2 regions of the Massilia sp. 9096 genome follow, and region 2 is predicted to be linked to the other one. Evidence: predicted binding sites of a transcription regulator. Region 2 holds the regulator's gene; the other holds the start of a gene.
The links. The regulator LexA, encoded in region 2, represses DNA repair genes until DNA is damaged. The targets are predictions, from matches to a motif close to ACTGTATNNNNATACAGT.

Region 1 (7,900 bases), 1.0 Mb from region 2:
CTCGAGCGTCTGTTGTGCAGTCGAGTTAGCCGACACTGCGCTGCCATCGACTTTCCAAGTCACGGTGGACTCATTTACGGTCGGGGTCACGGTAAAGGTCTTGCCGTTCACGTCGCTGTTGATCCCGCCTGCGAAAACAGCGCTGATGGTGCCGCCGGACACGGTTGCCGATGCCAGCTCTTTGGTGGGGGTGAATGCAGGGATGCTCACGCCTGCTGCGCCGGTAGTGCAACCGGTTTTGTCGCCGCCAGCTTCCTGGATGCAGTTCGCCACTGCGGTCTGCAGCGATGATACCGAGCTCAGCGCCGCGCCGACTTTGGCTTTGATGACATAGTTCGAGTACGCCGGGATCGCGACAGCGGCCAGGATGCCGATGATGGCGACGACGATCATCAGTTCGATCAGGGTAAAGCCGGCTTCGACTTTCTTAACGATTTTCGGTGCTTTCATGGTGTTTCTCCAGGTTTGGTACTACAAAAATTAAGAGGTGAACTGCGTATCTGGTACTGCCTTGCTTCTGCTCTTCTATATGCAAGCGCCGTGCCAGCTTATTTCCATACGGAATCACCCATTTTTTCGTGCCAAACGCGGTGCCATGACCGTTTTTGTCTTGCCGTGCGACAATTTTTGTCACTCGGCAGTGCCGACCTTTGTCATGACGACGCCAATTACATACTGTGGACGAAAATTGTCACTACTCGACCGTGCCAAGGGTGGCATCAAAAAAAACGGGACGCCGCAGCGTCCCGTTCTTGTCAGCAGGGTCTAGGACCGCTGGATTACAGCATCGCCTTCAGCAGACGCGCCATTTCCGACGGGTTCTTGGTGACCGTGATGCCGCAGGCTTCCATGATTTCCAGCTTGGCTTGCGCGGTGTCGGCGCCGCCCGAGATCAGCGCGCCGGCGTGGCCCATGCGCTTGCCCGGAGGCGCGGTGACGCCAGCGATGAAGCCGACGACCGGCTTCTTCATGTTGTCCTTGATCCAGTACGCAGCGTTCGCCTCGTCCGGGCCGCCGATCTCGCCGATCATGATGACGGCGTCGGTTTCCGGATCGTCGTTAAACATCTTCATCACGTCGATGTGCTTCAGACCGTTGATCGGGTCACCGCCGATGCCGACTGCCGACGATTGGCCCAGGCCCAGCGCGGTCAGCTGACCGACGGCTTCATAGGTCAGGGTGCCCGAACGCGACACGACGCCGATGCGGCCCTTGCGGTGGATGTGACCCGGCATGATGCCGATCTTGATTTCGTCAGGGGTGATCAGACCCGGGCAGTTCGGGCCCAGCAGCAGGGTCTTCGAACCGGCCTTGGCCATGCGATCCTTGACTTCCATCATGTCACGGACCGGGATGCCTTCGGTGATGCAGATTGCCAGGTCCAGCTCGGCTTCGACGGCTTCCCAGATCGCGGCGGCGGCGCCTGCCGGCGGCACGTAGATCACGGAGACGTTGGCGCCGGTTTCGGCCTTGGCTTCCTTGACGTTGGCAAAAATCGGGATGCCTTCGAAGTCTTCGCCGGCTTTCTTCGGGTTCACGCCGGCGACGAAGGCTTCACGGCCATTCGCGTAGTCGCGGCACATGCGGGTGTGGAACTGGCCGGTCTTGCCGGTAATACCCTGGGTGATGACTTTGGTGTCTTTGTTGATCAGAATCGACATTTTGTTTCCTTCGCGAATTAAGCTTGGCCAGCGGCAGCGGCAACCACTTGCTTCGCTGCGTCTTCCATGGTGTCAGCCGAGATGATCGGCAGGCCGGAGTCGGCCAGCATCTTCTTGCCCAGGTCTTCGTTGGTGCCCTTCATGCGCACGACCAGCGGCACTTGCAGCGACACGGCCTTCGATGCGGTGATGACGCCTTCGGCGATCACGTCGCAACGCATGATGCCGCCGAAGATGTTGACCAGGATCGCCTTCAGGCCCGGGTTCTTCAGCATGATCTTGAATGCTTCGGTGACTTTCTCAGCCGTCGCACCGCCGCCCACGTCCAGGAAGTTGGCCGGCTCGCCGCCGAACAGCTTGATGGTGTCCATGGTCGCCATGGCCAGGCCGGCGCCGTTCACCAGGCAGCCGATGTTGCCGTCCAGCGAGATGTAAGCCAGGTCGAATTTCGACGCTTCGACTTCGGCCGGATCTTCTTCGTCCAGGTCGCGGTAGGCGACGATTTCCGGGTGGCGGAACAGGGCGTTCGAGTCGAAGTTGAACTTGGCGTCCAGGGCGATGACTTTGCCGTCGCCGGTCAGGATCAGCGGGTTGATTTCGGCCAGCGATGCGTCGGTTTCCCAGTAGGCTTTGTACAGGCCTTGCAGGTTGGTGCGCGCTTGCTCGATCGAAGCGTCCGGCACGCCGATCTTGCGGGCGACGTCGTCGGCGTCAGCGTCGGTCAGGCCGACCGACGGATCGATCACGACGTTGTGGATCTTTTCCGGGTTGCTGTGCGCGACTTCTTCGATGTCCATGCCGCCTTCCGACGAGGCCATCAGCACGACGCGCTGGGTGACGCGGTCGGTGACCATCGACACGTACAGTTCTTTCTTGATGTCGGCGCCTTCTTCGATCAGCAGGCGACGCACTTTCTGGCCTTCCGGGCCGGTCTGGTGGGTAATCAGCTGCATGCCCAGGATCTGGTCCGCGTATTCGCGCACCTGGTCCAGCGATTTGGCGACTTTCACGCCGCCGCCCTTGCCGCGACCGCCAGCATGGATCTGGGCCTTGACCACCCAAACCGGTCCGCCCAGCTCTTCAGCTGCCTTGACAGCACCGTCGACCGAGTCGCACGGAATGCCGCGCGGAACAGTCACTCCGAATTTTCGGAGGATCTCTTTGCCCTGATACTCATGGATTTTCATGCTGGCTTCCCTTCTGTTACTGATTAGATGCGGTTAAATAAATGGAGCGGAAAAGACATCGTCGAATACTACCCCGGTACCGCCTTCAAGACCCATTGCGGATAATACTTTTCGACGGCAGGGCCGTCGAGGCGCAGGGCATGGCAGCGATCGAGTTCATAGGGCCGCTCGGCGGGATCGTTCGCCGAGCGGTGGTCCATGGCGTCATCGGCAAAGGCCTGGATTGCCGCGGTGGGCAGGACCTGGGCCAACTCCGTCAAATGGGTGCAGCCGAGGACGCCGGACAGGCGATCCTTGAGGTGCAGTCGGAAATGTTTGAGCAGCGACAAGCCGATCAGCTTCTTGTAGGCAGGAGCGACCGTGTCGCAGTAACCGGGATAGGGTACGGCATCGGACGCGGCTTCGGCGTCCACGATATTCATGTCGCGGTCGATGGTGACGCGCAGCTTGAGGTCGTGCACTGGCAATCCACCCGGCCGGGGACCCGACGGGAGGACGATGTCATGCGTCTTGATGTCGCGGATGCAAGCATCGAGGTCCCACAGACCATCGTCGCGCGCGAACGCTTCGACTGTGATGGCGCGCGTGTGCCTAAGCTTACGCGAAGCGGGTGAAGACAGGGGCATAAACACCAATGCCGGTATGCGGCAATAAAAAGTTGCAGCCGTTGTGCCTGATGCACGTTGCCGCAGCTTCTACGGCAACAACCGCTCTTGCGGCGCTGCTTAAACCATCAAAGTTTAGCACAGCACGCTGGCAAGTGCACCCAAGCCTTGGCCGACCCGGGTATTCGAGAAGAAAAGGAAAGACGTTCTTGCAACGTCAGCGCGCATATCACGACGGAAAATATCGGTGATATGACTGAGAAATATCAAACCGGATCAGAAGTCGTCGTCGTCATCGACGCCGCCTTGCAGCGCCGCGCGCACGGCGCTGCTCGAAAACCCGCGCGCCACCAGGAAACGCATCTGCTTGCTGCGCTCGGCCGCATCCTGCGGCGGCGTGCCGAATTTGCGGCGCCAGACGTCCTTCGCGCGCGCAGTTTCGCTTTCCTTCAGTCCGGATTTGAGTTCGGCGAGATCGTCGCCTTTGACACCGTGCTGTTGCAGCTCGGCGATGACACGGCTGTTGCCGTAGCGGCCGGCGCGGCGATGCACGAGGGACTCGGCAAAGCGTTCTTGCGACAGCCAGTTGTTTTTTTCTAAAAAATCAAGGAGGGCGTCGACATCGTCGCCCTCCTCCGCATACTTCGCGAGTTTGCGTCCCAGTTCGAGCCGGCTGTGCTCGCGCATCGAGAGATATCTCAATGCGCGCGCTTTCAGACTGAGAACCTGCTTGACCAAAACGCTGACGAACCGATTACTCGTCGTCGCCGACAGCCGACACCGCGGCGGCGCCGGCGCCACCATTGTCACCAGCAGCGACCGGAGCCAGTTCGCGCACGCCCAGGGCGGCACGGACCTTGTTCTCGATCTCGCGGGCCAGGGCCGGACGGTCCTTCAGGAACTGACGTGCATTGTCCTTGCCTTGACCGATACGCTCGCCGCCGTAGCTGTACCAGGAACCCGACTTCTCGACGATCTTGTTGTCCACGCCCAGGTCGATGATCTCGCCTTCGCGCGACGTGCCTTCGCCATACAGGATGTCGAAGTGCGCTTCCTTGAACGGCGGCGCGATCTTGTTCTTGACGACCTTGACCTTGGTCTCGTTACCGATCACCTCGTCGCCGGACTTGATCGAACCGGTACGGCGGATGTCCATGCGCACGGAGGCGTAGAACTTCAGCGCGTTACCGCCGGTCGTGGTTTCCGGGCTGCCGAACATGACGCCGATCTTCATACGGATCTGGTTGATGAAGATCACCAGGGTGTTCGTACGGTTGATCGAGCCGGTCAGCTTGCGCAGCGCTTGCGACATCAGGCGGGCTTGCAGGCCCGGCAGGGAGTCGCCCATGTCGCCTTCGATTTCGGCGCGCGGGGTCAGTGCCGCCACCGAGTCGATGACCACCAAGTCGACGCTGCCCGAGCGCACCAGCGCGTCGGTGATTTCCAGCGCCTGCTCACCGGTGTCCGGCTGCGAGATCAGCAGCTCGTCCAGCTTGATGCCCAGCTTTTGCGCATAGCCCACGTCGAGCGCATGCTCAGCGTCGATGAAGGCGCAGGTGCCACCCAGCTTTTGCATCTGGGCGATGGTTTGCAGGGTCAGCGTGGTTTTACCCGACGATTCCGGACCGTAGATCTCGACGATACGACCGCGCGGCAGGCCGCCGACGCCCAGCGCGATGTCCAGGCCCAGCGAGCCGGTGGACACGGTTTGCACTTCCTCGACCGGCGTATTGGCATCCATACGCATGACCGAGCCTTTGCCGAATTGCTTTTCGATCTGCGCGAGGGCGGCAGCCAGTGCCTTGCCCTTCTCAGCTGCATTTACTGCGGATTTTTTGTCGTCCATAACTTTCTTTCTGTCCTAGAGTGAACCAAGATGAGGGGCGCTCGCGCGTTTTCAATAGGGAGTACTGTATAAAATCCCAGTGGTTTTGGCAAGCGATATTTACCGTTCCTGCGACCAAACCGCCTTGTCGGAACTACCACCGAGCTGACGCGTCAGACGCTCTGTCCGGGCGCTCGCACTATATAGAGACTGCGGCCGCGTTTTAAAGGTTTCCTTGTTGCGGATTATCAAACACAATATGCGCAAAACGGCCTGCAACGACAAACCCTGGGAGCCATGAGCGATGCGTATTCTACTTGCCGAAGATGACAGCGTGTTGGCCGACGGCCTGACCCGTTCGCTGCGCCAGTCCGGCTATGCGATCGACTGCGTCAAGAACGGCCAGGATGCCGATACCGCCCTCTCCACCCAGGAGTTCGATCTCCTGATCCTCGACCTCGGCCTGCCCAAGCTGCCCGGCCTGGATGTGCTCAAGCGCCTGCGCGCGCGCGGCTCGCTGCTGCCGGTGCTGATCCTGACCGCCGCCGACTCCATCGAACAGCGCGTCGGCGGCCTGGACGCTGGCGCCGACGACTACATGGCCAAGCCGTTCGCGCTGTCCGAGCTGGAAGCGCGCGTGCGTGCCCTGACCAGGCGCGGCCAGGGCGGCGGCTCGAGCGTGATCCGCCACGGCCCGCTGGTGTACGACCAGGTCGGGCGCAGCGCCCACATCAACGACGAGATGGTCGACCTGTCGGCGCGCGAACTCGGCCTGCTCGAGATCCTGCTGGCGCGCACCGGCCGCCTGGTGTCCAAGGAGCAGCTGGTCGACCACCTGTGCGAATGGGGCGAGGAAGTCTCGAACAACGCGATCGAAGTCTACGTGCACCGCCTGCGCAAGAAAATCGAGACCGGCGGCATCCGCATCGCCACAGTGCGCGGACTCGGCTACTGCCTCGAGCGCTACACCGACGGGACGCGCAAAGGCATCGACGCGCTCCCGGGCAGCGCCCACGGCGGCAAGTGAAGCGCAGCGCGGGCGCCAAGCTCGAGCGACGGTCCTGGCAACAGCAGGAACGGCCGCCGGCGCCATCGTACGTGCCGCCCCTGCCCGAACCCGAGGAAAGCATCCAGCATTCGCTGTTCGGCGAAATCCTCGACTGGATGCTGGCCCCGCTGCTGCTGCTGTGGCCGATGAGCATTGCGATCACCTACCTGGTCGCCAAGTCGATCGCCAACCAGCCTTTCGATCACGCCCTGGAAGACAGCGTCACCGTGCTGGCCCAGCAGGTCAAGCAGGTCGACGGCCGCGTGGTGACGCGCCTGCCCGGCAGCGCGCGCGACTTCCTGCGCGCCGACGACGTCGACAGCGTCTATTTCCAGGTCAGCGCGCCCGACGGCGCCATCGTCGACGGCGACCGCGACCTGCCGCTGCCCTCCAGCGACGACGCCGAGCGCAGCGGCCGCGTGCACTTTCGCAACGAGAACCTGCACGGCGCCCCGGTGCGCGTGGCCTATGCCTGGGTCAACCTGGCGCCGCTGCTCGACCCGAAAATCGAGCCGCCGCTGGCGCTGGTCCAGGTGGCCGAGACGCTGGACAAGCGCGCTCAATTGGCCAACGAGATCATCAAGGGCGTGATCCTGCCCCAGTTCATCATCCTGCCGGTGATCCTGGCGCTGGTCTGGTTCGCCCTCTCGCGCGGGCTGTCGCCGCTGGCCCAGCTGCAGGAGCGCATCCGCGCGCGCCCGCCCGACGACCTGTCGCCGATCGATTCGCGCCAGGTGCCGGAAGAGATCTCGCCGCTGGTCGGCTCGCTCAACGACATGCTGGCGCGCCTGACGCATACGATCGACGCCCAGAAGCGCTTCATCGCCGATGCCGCGCACCAGATGAAGACGCCGCTGGCCGGCATGCGCATGCAGTCCGAACTCGCGCTGCGCCAGGTCGACCCCGACGAGATCCACCGCTCGCTCGAGCAGCTGGCCAAAAGCTCGGAATCGGCCACGCGCCTGGTCAACCAGCTGCTGGCGCTGGCGCGCGCGGAAAACACGCCGCATGCCGGGCTGGCGCTCGAACCGCTCGACCTGTCGCTGCTGGCGCGCGCCGTGGTGCAGGACTGGGTGCAGGCGTCGTTCGCGCACGAGATCGACCTCGGCTACGAGGCCCCCGACGACGGCGCCCCGGACGGGTATCTGGCCATCGCCGGCAACCCGATGATGCTGCGCGAACTGCTGTCGAACCTGATCGACAACGCGCTGCGCTACACGCCGCCCGGTGGCAGCGTGACGGTACGCGTGCGCAGCGACGCCGGCCAGGCGCTGCTCGAAGTCGAGGACACCGGTCCCGGCATCGCGCCCAGCGAGCGCCCACGCGTGTTCGAGCGCTTCTACCGCATCCTCGGCTCGAGCGCGCCGGGTTCCGGCCTGGGTCTCGCCATCGTGCGCGAGATCGCCCAGCAGCACGGCGCCGAGATCCAGATCTTCAACAACCCGCGCAGCACGAACAAGAAATTCCCCGGCAGCCTGTTCCGGCTGACCTTCCCGCCACCCGACACGCACGCCCCCGATGCCGACTGAATCGCCGACCGCGCCCGCTTCCCACGACCACGACCGCGACCCGGA
Region 2 (7,900 bases):
GCACAGCTCGGCCAGGCGCTTGGCTTCCGGCGTCACCGCGTGCAGGTCGTACAGCGAGATGGTCTGGGCGGCGTCCTCCATCATGTCGAGGATGTCGTCCATGCGCGTGATCAGCTTGTGGATGTCGTCACGGTCGAGCGGCGTGATGAAGGTCTTGTGCAGCAGGTCGATGGTGGCGTACGTGACCTTGTCCGCCTGTTTTTCGATGCTTTCCACGGCATGGGCGCGGTTTTCCAGGTCGTCGAAATTGGTCATCAGGCCGACCATTTCCTGCGCACCCTTCACGCACAGGGCGGCGTGCTGGTTGAACAGGTCGAAAAATTTGCCCTCGGTGGGCATCAGGCGTCCAAACATGTAAATCTCCGTTCGTATTTCTCTTGGGACTTCTAAAAGCCATGGCGACATAGCACCACGGCAATATTTTTATTTAGTACTCAGTTTCTGATTTTTTTGCAGCTTGAACAACTACAAACGTATCGGGGGCCTTGGAAACCGTAGCGAGCGAAGCAGTTTCGTTCGAGAAGCAAAGCCGTACATCCGGCACGGCCGGTCCGCCGCGGCGGAGCATCACCGGACGAAAATGCGACCCGCAGCAGGTTGACGAGGCCCCTATCAATCCCCTTGGTAGATCGAGAGGGAACCGCTGTAGTTGCCAAACTTCGTGTACATACCCATCCACGTCAGTCGTATCGCCCCGATCGGGCCGTTACGCTGCTTGCCGATGATGATCTCGGCGGTGCCCTTGTCGGGCGAGTCCGGGTTATAAACCTCGTCACGATACAGGAAGATGATGACGTCGGCATCCTGCTCGATAGCGCCCGATTCGCGCAGGTCGGACATGACCGGGCGCTTGTTCGGACGCTGTTCCAGCGATCGGTTCAGCTGGGACAGCGCGATCACCGGGCAGCCCAGCTCCTTGGCCAGGCCTTTCAGGCTACGCGAAATCTCGGAAATCTCGGAGGCGCGGTTGTCGCCCGGCTTGGAACCCTGCATCAGCTGCAGGTAGTCGACGATGATCAGGCCGAGCTTGCCGCACTGGCGCGCCAGGCGGCGCGCACGCGCGCGCATCTCGATCGGGTTCAGCGCCGGGGTCTCGTCGATGAAGATCTGGGCGTCGTTCATCTTCTGGATCGCATGCGTCAGGCGCGGCCAGTCTTCGTCGTGCAGCTTGCCGGTACGCAGGCGGTGCTGGTCGAGCTGGCCGATCGAGCCGAGCATACGCATCGCCAGCTGGGTGCCGCCCATCTCCATCGAGAAGATCGCGACCGGCAGGCCGGCCTCGACCGCGACGGCCTCGCCGATGTTGACCGAGAACGCGGTCTTGCCCATCGACGGACGGCCGGCCACGATGACCAGGTCGCCCGGCTGCAGGCCGGAGGTCATCTTGTCGAGGTCGATGAAGCCGGTCGGCACGCCGGTGATCTCGCCCTGGTTTTCACGGCTGTAGAGTTCGTCGATGCGCTCGACCACCTGCGTCAGCAGCGGCTGCACCGGCAGCCAGCCCTGGGCGCCGCGCGCGCCCTGCTCGGCGATCGCGAAGATGCGCGACTCGGCCTCGTCCAGGATCTGCTTGACCTCGGCGCCTTGCGGATTGAAAGCCTTGCCGGAGACTTCGTCGGCGACGGTGATGAGCTGGCGCAGCACGCCGCGGTCGCGCACGATCTCGGCATAACGACGGATGTTGGCCGCGGACGGCGTATTCTGCGCCATCGCGTTGAGGTAAGGCAGGCCGCCCATTTCCTCGGCCTTGCCGAGCTGGACCAGGGCCTCGTACACGGTGATCACGTCGGCGGGCTTGCCCGAGTTGATCAGGCGCACCATCTGTTCGAAGATGATCCGGTGGTCGTAGCGGTAGAAATCCTCCGCATGCATGAAGTCGGCGATCCGGTCCCACGCCGCGTTATCGCGCAACAGGCCGCCGATGACGGACTGTTCTGCTTCGATGGAATGCGGTGGGATGCGGAGCGACTCGATCTGCGGGTCTGCTGGGGTATTCATGACCGTCATTATACCTTTTACGGGCAGTCGACTGAAATGATTGGTGAGTTTCCGAAAATAAAAAAGCCGGGTCGAACCCGGCTTTTTCATTCCAACAACAGCAGAGGAAACTCGAGAAACCGTAGCGAGCGGAAGCAGTGGTGGCCGAGAAGCGCAGCCGTACTTACGGTACGGCGAGCATCGCAGGCCGCCAATGCGACGCGCAGTAGGTTTATCGAGGTTCCTTAAGCGGCTTCGCCGACGACTGCGACGGTGACATCAACCACGACGTCGGTGTGCAGAGCGACCGAAACCGGGTGCTCGCCGGTGGTCTTCAGCGGACCGGTCGGCAGACGCACTTGCGCCTTTTCGACGGCGAAACCTTGCTTGGTCAGGGCTTCGGCGATGTCGAAGTTGGTCACCGAACCGAACAGGCGGCCGTCCACGCCGGCTTTCTGGGCGATGGTGACGGTCATGCCGCTCAGCTTCTCGCCTTGTGCCTGGGCAGCGCCCAGCTTCTCGGCGGCGGCTTTTTCCAGTTCGGCGCGCTTGACTTCGAACTCGGCCACGGCAGCCTGGGTGGCGCGGCGGGCCATTTTTTGCGGGATCAGGAAGTTACGTGCGTAACCGTCCTTGACCTTGACGACGTCGCCCAGGTTGCCGACGTTGACGACTTTTTCCAGAAGGATAACTTGCATTTATTTTCTCCAGTAATCTGACGATGCTTGTGTACGCGGACGACGCCGATTAAGCGTTGTGCAGGTCGGTGTACGGCAGCAGGGCCAGGTAACGTGCGCGCTTGATCGCGGTGTCCACTTGGCGCTGGTAGTGCGCCTTGGTGCCGGTCAGGCGAGCCGGCATGATCTTGCCGTTTTCCTGGATGAAGTCCTTCAGGGTGTCGACGTCTTTGTAGTCAACCTGTTCCACGCCTGCAGCGGTGAAGCGGCAGAACTTCTTGCGCTTGAACAGCGGGTTCTGCTGTTTGCGCTTGAGTTTTTCTTTGGCTTTGTTTTTGTCGAACTTTTTACCGAATGCCATTTGAGGCTCCTGTATCTAAAAACGTGCGCGCTTTATTTAAGCGACGCCACTGAAATCAATGATGTGAAACACAAGGGCTTTGCTGTTGCGGTTCTTGCGCGCCAAAAACCCCTTGAAGCGGTGCACCGCGCCGAGTTCGGCGCTGGCGAACCGGCCGGAGATTTCTCCGGCGGCGACCGCCGCGATCTCGAACTCGACCGACCGTTCCAATCCCGCTTCCATCTGCTGCGACCCGTGCTGCAGGGTGCCGCTGACGATGGGGATGCCGGCCGGGGTGTAGCGCAGGGTATCGCGTTCGGCGATGCTTGCGACCAGCAACAGCTCGTTCACTGCCCTTTCGCGCTCGCTAATCGAAATGAGCGAGAATTAAGCGTTGGCGGCCGGAGCAGCTGCCTGCTCGGCGCGGTGGCTCTTGGCGGCGTCTTCGCGCTGGACCGACTTCATCATCGGCGACGGGGCGGTTTCGGCCTTCTTCGTCTTGACGGTCAGGTGACGCAGCACGGCATCATTGAATTTGAATGCGGTTTCCAGCTCGACCAGGGTCTCGTTGTCGCACTCGATGTTCATGCAGATGTAATGTGCCTTCGGCAGATTGTCGATCTGGTAAGCCATCTGGCGGCGGCCCCAGTCTTCGACGCGGTGGATGTTGCCGCCGCGCGAGGTGACCGTGGTCTTGTAGCGCTCGATCATCGCCGGAACTTGCTCGCTTTGGTCCGGGTGGACGATAAACACGATTTCATAATGACGCATATAACACTCCTTGAGGACGTTTAAACAGATGCCCACCTCGGCGTCAGGACGAGTGTGGGAAGGGAAAGCCCGACATTATAACGCAAAAAACGTCAAGGCCCAAATGCTTTGTGGATATGCCATCCCGATTACGCCCTTTTGTCTTTAGGTCAAAAAAAACCACGAAAACCCGTGCTGCCCCTTGCGCGCCGCGCCATACTGTACAAAAATACAGCTTGTCCAGATCCAACGAAAGCAAACCCCCATGCTGAAGCTCACTGCACGGCAAGAACAGATTCTCAACCTGATCAAGGAAGCCATCGACAACACCGGCTTCCCGCCGACCCGCGCCGAAATCGCGCAGGAACTTGGCTTCCGCTCGGCCAACGCCGCCGAGGAGCACCTGCAAGCCCTGGCGCGCAAAGGCGCCATCGAGATTTCGCCGGGCACCTCGCGCGGTATCCGCCTGGTCGGCCCGGCCGCCGAAGCCGCCCCGGCGCCGCTGCCCATGATGCCGCCGCCGCACCTGATGTCCCTGCCCCTGGTCGGCCGCGTGGCCGCAGGTTCGCCGATCCTGGCCCAGGAACACGTCGAGGCCAATTATTCGGTCGACCCGGCCATGTTCTCGAGCAAGCCCGACTTCCTGCTGAAGGTCAAGGGCTGGTCGATGCGCGACGCCGGCATCTGCGATGGCGATTTCCTCGCCGTCAAGAAGGTCGATTCGGCCAAGAACGGCCAGATCGTCGTCGCGCGCATCGGCGAAGAAGTCACCGTCAAGCGCTACCGCAAGACCGGTGCGACCATCGAGCTGCTGCCGGAAAATCCGGAGTTCTCCATCATCACCGTCAATCCGCAAACCGACGAGTTTGCGCTCGAGGGCCTGGCGGTCGGCCTGCTGCGCTCCTGGCACTGAGCGGTATTCAGGCCGCAGCCGCGCCGGCCCCATGCCGGCGTATGACGCATAGTTATAACGCGTACAACGACAACGGCCCGCTAACCGCGGGCCGTTGTGGTTTGCAGGGCACAGCGCAGCGCGATCAACGCTTGGCGTCGACGTCGGGCGGCGGTGCGCTGTTGACGATGTCGTTGTGTTCCTTGACCCAGCTCTCGGTCGCAATGCGCCAGGCATTGTAATCGGCCAGCACCATGTTGCCGGCGACCTTGATGTCCTCGGCAGCGCGCTCGCCGACGTCCTTCAGGTGCGCCTCGGCGCGCTCGGTTTCTTCCTTGGTCAGCAGCGGCGCGATATCCTTGGGAATCAGTTTGGTCAGCGGCAGGGATTCGTTGAGGTGGACGACCGCGCGGTTGTGGCAGGCTTCCCAATCCTTCATCTTGGCGCTGTAGCGCTCGATGTCTTCGTTCACCTTCGACACCGAGGGAAAGCGCGGCGCCGGGCAGCGGTAAGCGCCGCCGCTCAGGTCGGCGCCGTCGTATTGCGTGAGCCAGTAGTCGATGTCGGCGCGATGCTCGCCGCGCTTTTTCATCATGTCGAGCGAGGCGATCGCCACCTTGTTGCCCTTCGCCGCCGCCTTGCCCCACCACAGCGCCGCCTTGTCGGCGTCGACCGCGCCGGCTTCGCCGTAAAAATACATCTCGCCCAAGTGCTGCTGGGCCATCACGTTGCCGGCGTTGGCCAGTTTGGTGTACTTCTGCAACGCTTCGGGATAAGCCTTCTTGGCGAACAGGGCGTCGGCGTCGGACAACTCGTCGGCCGAGGCAGTGCCGCACAGCAGGAGCGCGGCGCACAACAGGACTGTCTTCATGGCGGTTTTGCGTTTGAGCATAATTCAAGGAAATGCGAGTGTGCGGCTATCTTACGCGCCAGCAATGGTGCCGTCAGTATTTATCGGACGTCAACTTATGCATCCGGAAACAATACGGTACACACGCCTTCGCTTTGCGACTCTATACTTGCTTGATCGTTATTGATGAGGCAATGATGAACCCTTCCCGCTTTGTGAGCGCCGTCCTTATCGCCTGTGCGGTAAGCGCCGTGGCGCATGCCCAGACCGCCGAGCGCCCCGCCATCAAGGAAGGCGACAAGTGGCGCTTCCTGTCCAAGGTCGAAGAGCTCAAGAACGGCACGCTGACCTCGTCGAGCCGCGAAGTCGATGCCTGGGTGACCCGCGTCGGCTCTCATTCCTTCATCCAGGCCACCAAACCGGTCGACAGCAACTTGCCGCCGCGTGAAGCCGACATCAACCTGGACTGGAGCAGGTCGCAGATACGCGACGGCGCGGAAAAGATCGTCGGCCGCCCTTACCTGTATCCGCTCAAGCCGGGTTTGAGCTGGGACACGGACGCAACCGACCCGCATCCAGCACCGGGCGTCAAGACGCTGCGCAACAAGTTGCATTTCACGGTGCTGGGTTGGGAAGAGGTGAAGGTACCCGCAGGGTCCTTCAAGGCGCTGAAGATCGAAACGGAAGGCAACTGGTTCAGGGAATTCGAACCGGTCGGACCCCACACCAGCAGCACGACCACCGTCAGCCCGGCGGGCCAGTCGACGCTGGTCAACGCCCAGGGCGGGCGCACGCCCGACCCGGTCGGCGGACGCATGTACCGGCTGACCTGGTATGTTCCCGAGGTCAAGCGCGAGGTCAAGGTCATCGCCGAGGAATACACGCCGACGGGCGTCGTGCAGCATCGCACGACGCAGGAACTCGAATCCTACAGCGTCGACTGACCGCGCCGCTGGCTCAGCCCGCCAGCGCGCCGCCGAAGTCGGCCAGCAGGTCGGCCGGGTCTTCGATGCCGACCGACACCCTGATCAGGGATTCGGCGATGCCCATGCTGGCGCGGCGCTCCGGCCCCATCTCGAAGAAGATCGTGTGCGCGACCGGAATCACCAGCGTGCGCGTGTCGCCGAGGTTACTGGCCGGGATCGCCACCTTCAGGCGGTTCAGGTAGTCGAAGCAATCGATCCCCTCCTTGAGCTCGAACGAGAACAGCGAGCCGTAGGCGCGGAACTGGCTGCTGGCCAGTGCGTGCTGCGGGTGCGATTCCAGGCCAGGGTAGTAGACCGCGGCGACGCGTTCGTCGGCCTCGAGCATGCGCGCGAGCGCGAGCGCGTTGGCGCAGGTGCGCTCCATGCGCAGCGCCAGCGTCTCCGCGCCGACCGCGATATGGTGCGCGGCTTCCGGCGCCAGACTGGCGCCGAAATCGCGCAGCGACTTGGCGCGCAACTGGGCCATGCCCTGGGCATTCGGCGCCAGCTTGCGGAAGTTCGGCGCGATGTTCGGGTAGGCGCTCCAGTCGAACACGCCGGTGTCGGTCAGCGCGCCGCCCAGCGCCATGCCGTGCCCGCCGATCGACTTGGTCAGCGAATTGACGACGAGGCCGGCGCCGACCGCCTTCGGACGGAACAGATAGGGGGTGGTCATGGTGTTGTCGACCACGTACAGGATGCCCTTCTGGCGGCACAACGCGCCGATACGCTCCAGATCGGCAATTTGAGTGCGCGGGTTGGCGATGGTCTCGACAAAGACCAGGCGCGTGTTCGGCTGCAGCGCGGCTTCGACGTTGGCGACATCGGTCGCATCGACGAACGACACCTCGGTGCCCTGCGCCGCCACGGTGTTCCACAGGCTGTTGGTGTTACCGAACAAAAAGGACGACGACACCACGTGGTCGCCATCCTTGAGCAGCGCCTGGGCCAGCGCGCCGATCGCCGCCATGCCGGTGCCGAAGCACAGCGTGGCGACGCCGTCTTCCATCTTCGTCACTTTCTCTTCGAGTGCGGAGACGGTCGGGTTGCCCTGGCGCCCGTAGCGAAAGCCCGGCTCCTTGCCCTGGAATACCGAAGCCAGCTGGCGCGCGTCGGTGTAGCCGAACGCGACCGAAGTGTGGATCGGCTTGTGCAGCGAGTTATGCTCGATCGGCTTGCGGCGATCGTTGTGCAGGATGGTGGTGGTGAAACCGTATTCAGTCTTGTCGTTCATGGTCTAGACATCGAAAAAACGGGCGCACGCGGCGCCCGTCGGATCACTCTGCCGGCACCGCCGGGTTGAGGTTCAGCTGAGTACGCACGATGTCGTCGGACGACTTGCCGCTGCTCTTGTGGCGGTGGCTCTCCAGCGCATCCAGGTATTCCGCCGTCACGTCGCCGGTCACGTAGACGCCGTCGAAGCACGACGCTTCCACGTTGGTGATTTCC

Region 1: the regulator LexA is predicted to act here: its motif matches at 5,363-5,380, upstream of recA (recombinase RecA).

What each region holds. Positions count from the first base shown of each region.
Region 1 covers NZ_JQNN01000001.1:3,833,084-3,840,983, forward strand. Annotated here, with positions in the region: gene FA90_RS16520 (pilin) at 1-450, opposite strand, end outside; gene sucD (succinate--CoA ligase subunit alpha) at 780-1,661, opposite strand; gene sucC (ADP-forming succinate--CoA ligase subunit beta) at 1,679-2,848, opposite strand; gene FA90_RS16535 (DUF2889 domain-containing protein) at 2,917-3,474, opposite strand; gene recX (recombination regulator RecX) at 3,730-4,191, opposite strand; gene recA (recombinase RecA) at 4,208-5,299, opposite strand; gene FA90_RS27340 (response regulator transcription factor) at 5,583-6,305, shown strand; gene FA90_RS16555 (sensor histidine kinase) at 6,302-7,855, shown strand; gene FA90_RS16560 (sodium/substrate symporter small subunit) at 7,845-7,900, shown strand, end outside.
Region 2 covers NZ_JQNN01000001.1:2,820,323-2,828,222, forward strand. Annotated here, with positions in the region: gene FA90_RS12035 (DUF47 domain-containing protein) at 1-354, opposite strand, end outside; gene FA90_RS12040 (replicative DNA helicase) at 613-1,998, opposite strand; gene rplI (50S ribosomal protein L9) at 2,223-2,675, opposite strand; gene rpsR (30S ribosomal protein S18) at 2,725-3,015, opposite strand; gene priB (primosomal replication protein N) at 3,052-3,345, opposite strand; gene rpsF (30S ribosomal protein S6) at 3,382-3,765, opposite strand; gene lexA (transcriptional repressor LexA) at 4,010-4,657, shown strand; gene FA90_RS12070 (sel1 repeat family protein) at 4,782-5,507, opposite strand; gene FA90_RS12075 (hypothetical protein) at 5,681-6,430, shown strand; gene FA90_RS12080 (cystathionine gamma-synthase family protein) at 6,444-7,685, opposite strand; gene purF (amidophosphoribosyltransferase) at 7,729-7,900, opposite strand, start outside.